Regions from separate parts of the Mesorhizobium sp. M0904 genome, predicted to be linked through region 2. Evidence: predicted binding sites of a transcription regulator. Region 2 holds the regulator's gene; the other holds the start of a gene.
What was found. The regulator PhoB, encoded in region 2, activates phosphate uptake and scavenging genes when phosphate is short. The targets are predictions, from matches to a motif close to TGTCATNNANCTGTCAT.
Positions count from the first base shown of each region.

Region 1: a site for PhoB is predicted at 2,109-2,125, ahead of olsB (l-ornithine N(alpha)-acyltransferase). Genes of this name have one in related genera too.

Region 1 is NZ_JAMYOC010000019.1:22,332-26,754, reverse strand. Features, by position in the region: gene NKH80_RS20250 (hypothetical protein) at 1-193, opposite strand, end outside; gene grpE (nucleotide exchange factor GrpE) at 434-1,069, shown strand; gene olsB (l-ornithine N(alpha)-acyltransferase) at 1,170-2,045, opposite strand; gene NKH80_RS20235 (hybrid sensor histidine kinase/response regulator) at 2,195-4,423, opposite strand, start outside.
Region 2 is NZ_JAMYOC010000012.1:145,690-150,112, forward strand. Features, by position in the region: gene NKH80_RS14985 (ROK family protein) at 158-1,402, shown strand; gene phoB (phosphate regulon transcriptional regulator PhoB) at 1,412-2,101, opposite strand; gene phoU (phosphate signaling complex protein PhoU) at 2,118-2,825, opposite strand; gene pstB (phosphate ABC transporter ATP-binding protein PstB) at 2,858-3,661, opposite strand; gene pstA (phosphate ABC transporter permease PstA) at 3,658-4,423, opposite strand, start outside.

The sequences.
Region 1 (4,423 bases), on a different contig from region 2:
GGCGCACGCCTGCGACCATGTTGGTTTCGATCCCGTCCAGGCGATCGAGCAATTTCTTCAGGCGGTCGGGAATATCCGTCTCCGTGCGGAATGCCGGCAGGGTGCGCAGGAAGCGCTTGGTGGTCTCATTGCCGAGTTGGCGCCGGATATCGACGGCGAGCGCGTCGTGCTTTTCGCCATTGGTGCGGGACATCTTCCAAAATCCTGTGTCGGCTTCGAAACTCTTCCACAGGAGGAATGGTTCCCGCATTGTAGTAGCCTGGCAAGCAAAGCCGTCGGATACGGTAAAGTTTGAATTAAAATCGAAAAGTCTCCGCTGTTCGCCCTCAAGCCGTGGCCAGCGGCTGCAGTATCGCTTGCCCCTTGATTTTTGGCCGCCAAACCTCGATATCGGGCGCAAATCCACACCATTCGAAAATGACGGGAAACGGCGATGAGCGACCAGGCAAAAGACGAACGCGCGCCCGATGAAGCCGAGAAGACCGAGGCTGCCGCGGAGCCAAGGGAAGGCGGCGTCGACAGCGACTATGAAGCGCTTGTGCGGCTTCTGAAGGAAAACGAAGAGCTGAAGGATCGCGCGCTGCGCGTCGCGGCCGACATGGAGAATTTGCGCCGCCGCACCGCCCGCGACGTGCACGATGCGCGCGCCTATGCGGTTGCCAACTTTGCCCGCGACATGCTTTCGGTGTCAGACAATCTGCGCCGTGCTCTGGATGCCATCCCGGAGGAGGCCAAGGCTTCGGACGATGCCGGTTTCAAGGCGCTGATCGACGGCGTCGAGATCACCGAGCGCGCCATGCTGTCGGCGCTGGAACGTCACGGCGTGAAGAAGCTTGAGCCCGAGGGCGAGAAATTCGATCCGAATTTCCACCAGGCGATGTTCGAGGTGCCCAATCCCGACGTACCGGCCAACACAGTCGTGCAGGTCGTGCAGCCCGGCTATTCGATCGGCGAGCGTGTGCTGCGGCCGGCCATGGTCGGCGTCGCCAAGGGCGGCCCCAAGCATGTGGCGAGCGAAGCGCCGGTGGAGCCGGGGCCGGTGAATGAGCAGGCCGAGAAAGATGCGTAAGTTGGGGGAGTAGGGCAGTACGGGAGTAGGGAATACCGCTACGTCGGGTAAAATAGAGCAGAGCACTTGCCTACTCCGGCCGTTGCCTTCTCTCCCCTACTCAGGCAGCAAACCGCTGCGCTTCTCCGCCATAATAATTGACGTAGCGGGCACCGATCTCCTTGACCGGCATCACCACGAACACGTCGACCGTCGAGAATTCACGGTCGATGACGCAGCCGTCGCCGATGCGCGCGCCGACGCGCAGATAGCCCTTGACCAGCGGCGGCATCGCGGCGATCGCCGCCTTGGTGTTGACGGCCTCGATCGGCATCAGGTCCATGGAACAATAGCGCCCGGCGACGGCGCGCACGTCCCAGGATGAATTCGTCCGGCAGTGGTGGGCAAGATAGGTCAACGCCTCGGCATGTGCCGCCGGCACGGTGCCGTGGAACGACGCGCAGCCGGTCATCACGCCGATGCCGTAATGGTTGATATAGGCCCAGATGCCTTGCCACAGCGCCTCGATGGTGCGCTTCGAGCGGTATTCCGGCAGAACGCAGGAGCGGCCGAGCTCGAGGAACCGCTGGCCGGGATGCCGCGCGATCAGCTTGGTCAGCTCGAATTCGCCTTCGGAATAGAAGCCGCCGGCCGCTGCGGCAATCTCCTGCCGCAGCAGGCGGTAGGTGCCGACGATGCGGCGATGCTCGGGGCCGGAAAGCGAAGTATCGAACACAAGCAGATGATCGCAGAGGGGATCGAAGCGATCGGCATCGCGGCGGTCCTGCATCTGGAACAGGTCCTTCCTGGCACCAAGCTCGTCGTAGAACACCCGGTAGCGCACTTCCTGCGCGGCAGCGATCTCGGCCTCGTTGCGGGCGAGCCGCACTTCGAGATTGCCGATGCGGCCGAGCGATGCGCCTTTTATGACGGCATCGGCGTTCCGGCCGACGAGCAAAGGCCCGCTGGCGTTCGGCCGAGCATCACATTCCGGCATGACTGTATGCACGAGTGATTCTCCTTCGAGCCATCCCTCTTGGCACGGGGATACGGTGTAGGTGCAACAGGATTGTGACAGTACCGTGATACGGCTCTGCGGGCAATACTTCGTCGGCTGGGTAATCTATCAACCGTCTATGTTGTGCCTCAGGCGGCCACTTGCCCCTCGACGGCATGAACCAGGGCATCGGGGTCGAGCGGCTTGGTGACGAAGCCGCTGGCACCGTGAGCGAGCACGGCGTGGCGGGTCTTTTCCTGGCTGTCGGCCGACAGCACCATGATCGGCACCGGCGGCACCGCGGTCTCCTCCTCATGGCGGCGGATGGCGGCGATGGCGTCCAGGCCGTCCATGACAGGCATGTGCAAGTCCATCAGCACCACGTCGTAGCGGTGCTTGTGGCCGGTGCTGATGACCGCCTCGACCGCGGCCTTGCCGTTGCCGACCACTTTCACGCGATGCCCGGCCTTCAGCAGCGTGGCGCGGGCCAGCATGGCATTGATGTCGTTGTCCTCGGCGATCAGCACCGACAGGCCCTGCTGGCGGGCGCCAATGGCATGCCCCGCCTGCGCGCCGCGCCTTTGCAGTTGCGGCTCGGCGATGACCGGCGCGTGGCTGGTCAAAAGCACGCGCAGCAGTGTCTCGCCGCGCACCGGCCTCGCCAGGAAGGTGGCGTAACCATTGGCACGGAATTCGCCAAGCATGCCGCGGTCGGTCGGCGCGATCAGCGTCACTGCCTCGCACTCGGCAAATCCGCTCTGGCGCAGGCGCCTGAGCAGCCTGCCGTCGCTTTGCTCCATGGCAGCATCGATCAGCAGCACGTCACAGCCCTCGGCGAAAGCGGTGGCCTGGGCGGCGGCGGTGGCCAGATCGACCGTGCCGCCATTGGCGCGAATGGTGCGGGCGATGGCTTCGGCCTCGACCGGGTTCTTCGACACGATCACCGCATGCCGGCCCGACAGCGGGTTCTCGCGGATCTGCGGCGCCTCGACGGCGGAAATAGCGGGAATCTCGAAGACGAATTCAGATCCCTGGCCAAGGCGGCTCGACACAGAGATGGTGCCGCCCATGGCGGTCACCAGGCGCTTGGAAATGGCAAGACCGAGGCCGGCACCTCCATGCGCACGGGTCGAGGTGCCGTCAGCCTGTTCAAAGTCCTCGAAGATACGCTCCATGTCCTCCTCGCGCAGACCGGGGCCGGTGTCGGTGATGGTGAAGCGGATGCGGTCGGTGATTTCGGTGCGGACGCGGGCGATGCTTGCCAGGACGCCGCCGCTGTCGGTGAACTTGACGGCGTTGCCGATGAGGTTGAGCAGCACCTGCCTGACCCTGCCGGGGTCGGCGGTGATCAGCTGCGGCACGTCGGGTTCGACATGACAGCCGAGGCCGATATCCTTGGCAAAAGCCCGCGCCGCCAAAAGCTCGACGACATTGTCGGCGATCTCACGCACCGACATCGGCTGCGGTTCGGGATCGAAGCGGCCGGCCTCGATCTTGGAGTAGTCGAGCAGGTCCTCGATTAGCGCCAGCAGCGCGCTGGCCGAGGTCGAGATGGCGCCGACATAGGTCCGCTGCTCGGGCGAAAGGCTGGTGTCGGCGAGAAGCCGGGCCATGCCCATGATGCCGTTCATCGGCGTGCGGATCTCGTGGCTGACGGTAGCGAGGAAACGCGATTTGGCCTGGCTCGCATATTCGGCCCGCTCGCGGGCGGTGATCAGCGAGGATTCGGCGCGCTTGCGGGCGGTGATGTCGCGGGCGATGGCGCGATGCGAAACGGCGCCGCTGTCCTTGTCGCGCACCGACAGCTCGATCCAAGAGAACCAGCGTGGACCGTCCGGCGTGCGAATGGCGACGTCGGTGGAACTCAGGCATTCATGGTCGGAAAACGCGGCGTCGGGGACGATGCCGACATCGATGCCTAGTTCGGCCAGGGCCTTGCCGGCAAGCTCGCGCTGGTCGGTTTCGACAAGGTCGGCGAAAACCTTGTTGGCGTAGACAATGTGGCCGTCGCGGTCGCGGTGGACGACGAGATCGCCGAGTGCATCGATCAGACCGCGAAAGCGCTCCTCGCTCTCCTGCATCTCCCACATGCGGTCGGCCAGCGTCTCGATTTCGGCGCGGCTGCGGGCGGTGGTGGCATCGAGCAGGGCCACTGCGCGGCGCTCGGTGCGCCTGTTGCGCAGATGCATGGCGAGCCCGGCCATGGCTGTCGCCAAAAGGCCGATGGTGATGAAGATCGGCGCTCCGGTCAAATGCGACAGGCCCGCCAGCACGACGATGGCGACCAGCGTCAGGAAGGACAGGCCTTCGCGGTTGGCGTCGGGCAATTCCGGCGCCAGCGGTGGCGCGGCGACAAGCTGCCGTGCTGGCGTATCGGG
Region 2 (4,423 bases):
ATTTTGATCACTGTGCGAGTTTTTTCGAGCGTCGGAATAAACGATGACAGCGCCACCTGCATCTGACACTATTTGCCGCATCCGACACTATTTGTCGGACATTACCGACGGCTTCCGGTTCATGAGCGGCCGCGGCAACCGGGAGGAAAGCAAAACGATGTCGGTCGGAATCCGCCATGACGATTTGCGCCGGCGCAACCGGGCGATGGTGATCTCGGCGGTGCGCCGGGCCGGCCAGCCATCGCGTACGGAGATCGCAGCCACCACCGGCCTCAGTCATTCAACCATATCGGCGATCTCCTCCGACCTGATACGGGAAGGCATCCTCGCCGAGAGCAAGGCAAGTGAGCCCGTTTCGTTGAAACGCGGTCGTCCACAGGTCGGCCTCGCCCTCAACCCGGAAGCGGCGGCGGTGCTGACTGTGGTGTTGTCGCTGAATTTCCTGTCGGCCGCCATTATCGACTATGCGGGACAGGTGGTCGCCGAGGAACAGCGCCGGCCGGACACGCTGACCATGCCGCGCGACGAGCTGATCCGCGAATGCATGGCCATCGTCCGGCGCCGGCTTGAGGACCCAGACCTTGACGTCCGCAGTGTCGCCCGCATCGCCCTGGCGATTCAGGGCATTACCGACTCCCCTGCACGCGCCATGCTGTGGTCGCCGATCACGCCGCAGACCGACATCGCCTTTGCCGACATGCTGGAGGACGAATTCGGCATCCCGGCCACGGTGGAGAACGACTGCAATATGATGGCGGTGGCTTTGCGCTGGCGCAATCCGGATCGCTATCGCGACGACTTCATCGCCATCCTGCTTTCGCATGGCATCGGTATGGGGCTTGTGCTGAAGGGCGAACTGTTCACCGGGACGCATTCCTCGGGCGGCGAATTTGGCCACATGATCCATCGTCCGGGCGGAGCGCTCTGCCGTTGCGGGCGGCGCGGCTGCATCGAAGCCTATGCCGGCAACTATGCCATCTGGCGCAACGCCAGGCAGATGAGCGAAGACAGCGAACCGGTCGCCGACGTCAGCGACGCCGACATGCGCGCGCTGGCCGCCCGCGCGCGCGAGAAGGATGGGCCGGAACGCGAGGCCTACCGCAAGGCCGGCGAAGCGCTGGGTTTCGGTCTCGGCTCGCTGTTCGCGCTGATCGATCCGGCACCGGTCGCGATGGTCGGCGCCAGTGCCGCCGCCTTCGATCTGATCGAGCCGGCCTTGCGCAAGGCCATCGCCCAGACCGCCGGCGGCCAGCACTCCGGCTCGATCTCCTTCGATACCGAGCCGAACGAATTGCCGCTGATCCGCGAAGGCTGCGCGATGCGGGCGTTAAGCTTCGTCGACCAGGAGATTTTCGCGCCGGGCGCGCAAATGAGGCCCGGCGTCAGAAAGAACGTCGCCTGACCAGGCGGGTCAATCTTCCCGGATCGCGTAACCGGCACCGCGGATGGTGCGGATGACATCCGGCATGCGGCCGTTGTTGACGGCTTTGCGCAGCCGCCCGACATGCACGTCAACGGTGCGTTCGTCGATATAGATCGTCTCGCCCCAGACATTATCGAGCAACTGGCTACGCGAGAAGACGCGGCCCGGATGCCGCATCATGAACTCGAGCAACCGGAATTCGGTCGGCCCGAGCCGGATCTCGCTCTTCTTGCGATAAACCCTGTGCGATTCGCGATCGAGCACGATGTCGCCGACCTTCAGCACGCTGGACAGCACTTCCGGCTTGGCGCGGCGCAGCAGCGCCTTGACCCTGGCCATGAATTCCGGTGTCGAAAACGGTTTGACCAGATAGTCGTCGGCGCCGGTCGAAAGACCGCGCACCCGGTCGCTCTCCTCGCCGCGCGCGGTCAGCATAATGATCGGCAGCCGCTCGGTTTCAGGGCGCACCCGCAACCGGCGGCAGAGCTCGATGCCGGAAACCGCTGGTATCATCCAGTCGAGCACCAGAAGGTCGGGCACATTCTCCTGCAAACGGATCTCGGCTTCGTCGCCACGTGTCACCACCTCGACCTGGTAGCCTTCGGATTCGAGATTGTAGCGGAGCAGCACGCCCAACGGCTCCTCGTCCTCCACCACCATTATGCGTGGTGCGATCATCGGCTGGGCACCCCCATCATGTCACCGGCGCGGACATTGTCGTTTCGTCCTGCTTCGGACGATTGACGGGCAATTGCTCGCCGGTCAGCACATAATACGCATTCTCGGCGATGTTGGTGACATGGTCGCCGATCCGCTCGAGATTCTTGGCGCAGAACAGCAGATGCGTGCAAGCGGTGATGTTGCGCGGATCTTCCATCATGTAGGTCAACAGCTCGCGGAACACGGACGTGTATTTGACGTCGATACGCTCGTCGGCGGCGCGCAGCTTGGCCAACGCGGCCGCATCGCCTGCGGCATATTCCTCGATGACGCCCTGCACCTGGATGAGCACCAGCTGCGCCATCGCATCGATGGAATGCGATAGGTCGCGCGGCGTGACGCTGAGGCCGACCGCGCTCACACGCTTGGCGATGTTCTTGGCAAGGTCGCCGATGCGTTCGAGGTCGCCCGCCATGCGGATCGCTCCGACGACATGGCGCAGATCGTGAGCCATTGGCTGGCGCTTGGCGATCAGGGTGATGGCGCGATCGTCCAGTTCGCGTTGACGCGCATCCATGATGGCGTCGTCGGAGACGACGCGTTGCGCCAGCACGTTGTCGGAATTCAACAGGGCCTTGGTCGCCCCGCCGACCATCGAACCGGCGAGGTCGGCCATGTCGCGGATCAGCTTGCTGATCTGCTCGAGATCCTCGTCGAAAGAAGCGACTGTGTGTTCGCCCATGGTCCTGTCCTCATATGCATGATCGGAACGGCTCAGCCGAAGCGGCCAGTGATGTAGTCCTGCGTGCGCTTCTCGCGGGGCGACGTGAAGATCTTCTCGGTCCGGTCGAACTCGACCAGTTCACCCAGATACATGAAGGCGGTCTGGCGCGACACGCGCGCCGCTTGCTGCATGTTGTGGGTGACGATGACGATCGTGTAGTCGGCTTGCAACTCGTCGATCAGTTCCTCGATCTTGGCCGTCGACAGCGGGTCGAGGGCCGAAGCCGGTTCGTCGAGCAGGATGACTTCCGGCTTCACTGCCACGGTGCGGGCAATGCAGAGCCGCTGCTGCTGGCCGCCGGACAGGCTCAAGCCGCTGGCGTTTAGCTTGTCCTTGACCTCGCTCCACAGCGCGGCCCGCTTCAACGCTTGCTCGACGCGGCCGTCCATCTCGGACTTGCCGAGATTCTCGTAGAGCCTGACGCCGAAGGCGATGTTCTCATAGATCGACATCGGGAACGGCGTCGGCTTCTGGAATACCATGCCGATCTTTGTCCTGAGGAGGTTGAGATCCTGCGACCGGTCGAGAATGTTCTTGCCGTCAAGCAGCACCTGGCCCTCGGCGGTCTGTTTCGGGTAGAGCTCGTAGATGCGGTTGAAGACGCGCAGCAGCGTCGATTTCCCGCAACCCGAAGGGCCGATGAAGGCCGTGACGCTGCGCTCGGGCAGCGACAGGCTGATGTCCTTAAGCGCCTTGCTCTGGCCGTAGTAGAAGTTGAGGTTCTTGACCTCGATCTTCGTCTTCTTGGCGACCGTTTCGGTCATCGTCATGTCTGGGGACAACATCTGTGTCATCTGTCCTCTCTGCGTCCGGTAAGGCTGCGGGCGAGGATGCTCAAGCCCAGAACCGTCAGGGTGATTATGAGTGCGCCGGTCCACGCCAGTTGCTGCCATTCCTCGTAAGGGCTGAGAGCGAACTGGAAGATGGTCACCGGCAGGCTGGCCATCGGCGCGTTGATATTGCTGCTCCAGAACTGGTTGTTGAGCGCGGTGAAAAGCAGCGGCGCCGTCTCGCCGGAAATGCGTGCTATCGCCAGCAATATGCCGGTGACGATGCCGGACAATGCGGCGCGGTAGGCGACCGAACGGATCACCACCCAGCGTGGCGCGCCGATCGCGGCACCGGCTTCACGCAACGCGTTCGGCACCAGGTTGAGCATGTCTTCAGTGGTGCGCACGACCACCGGAATGACCAGGATGGCAAGCGCCACGGCGCCGGCAATGGCCGAGAAATGTCCCATTGGCCGCACCATCAATTCATAGACGAACAAGCCGATGATGATCGACGGCGCCGACAACAGGATGTCGTTGATGAAGCGGACGACGGTGGTGATGCGCGAAAAGCGTCCATACTCGGCCATGTAGGTTCCCGCCAGCACGCCGATCGGCGTGCCGACGACAACGGCGATGATCGTCATCAGCAGGCTGCCCGCGATGGCATTGAGCAGGCCGCCGGCTTCGCCCGGTGGTGGCGTCATCTCGGTGAAGACCGCGAACGAAAGCCCGGCTGTGCCCTTATAGACCAACGCACCGAGAATGAGCGCCAGCCAGGCAAGT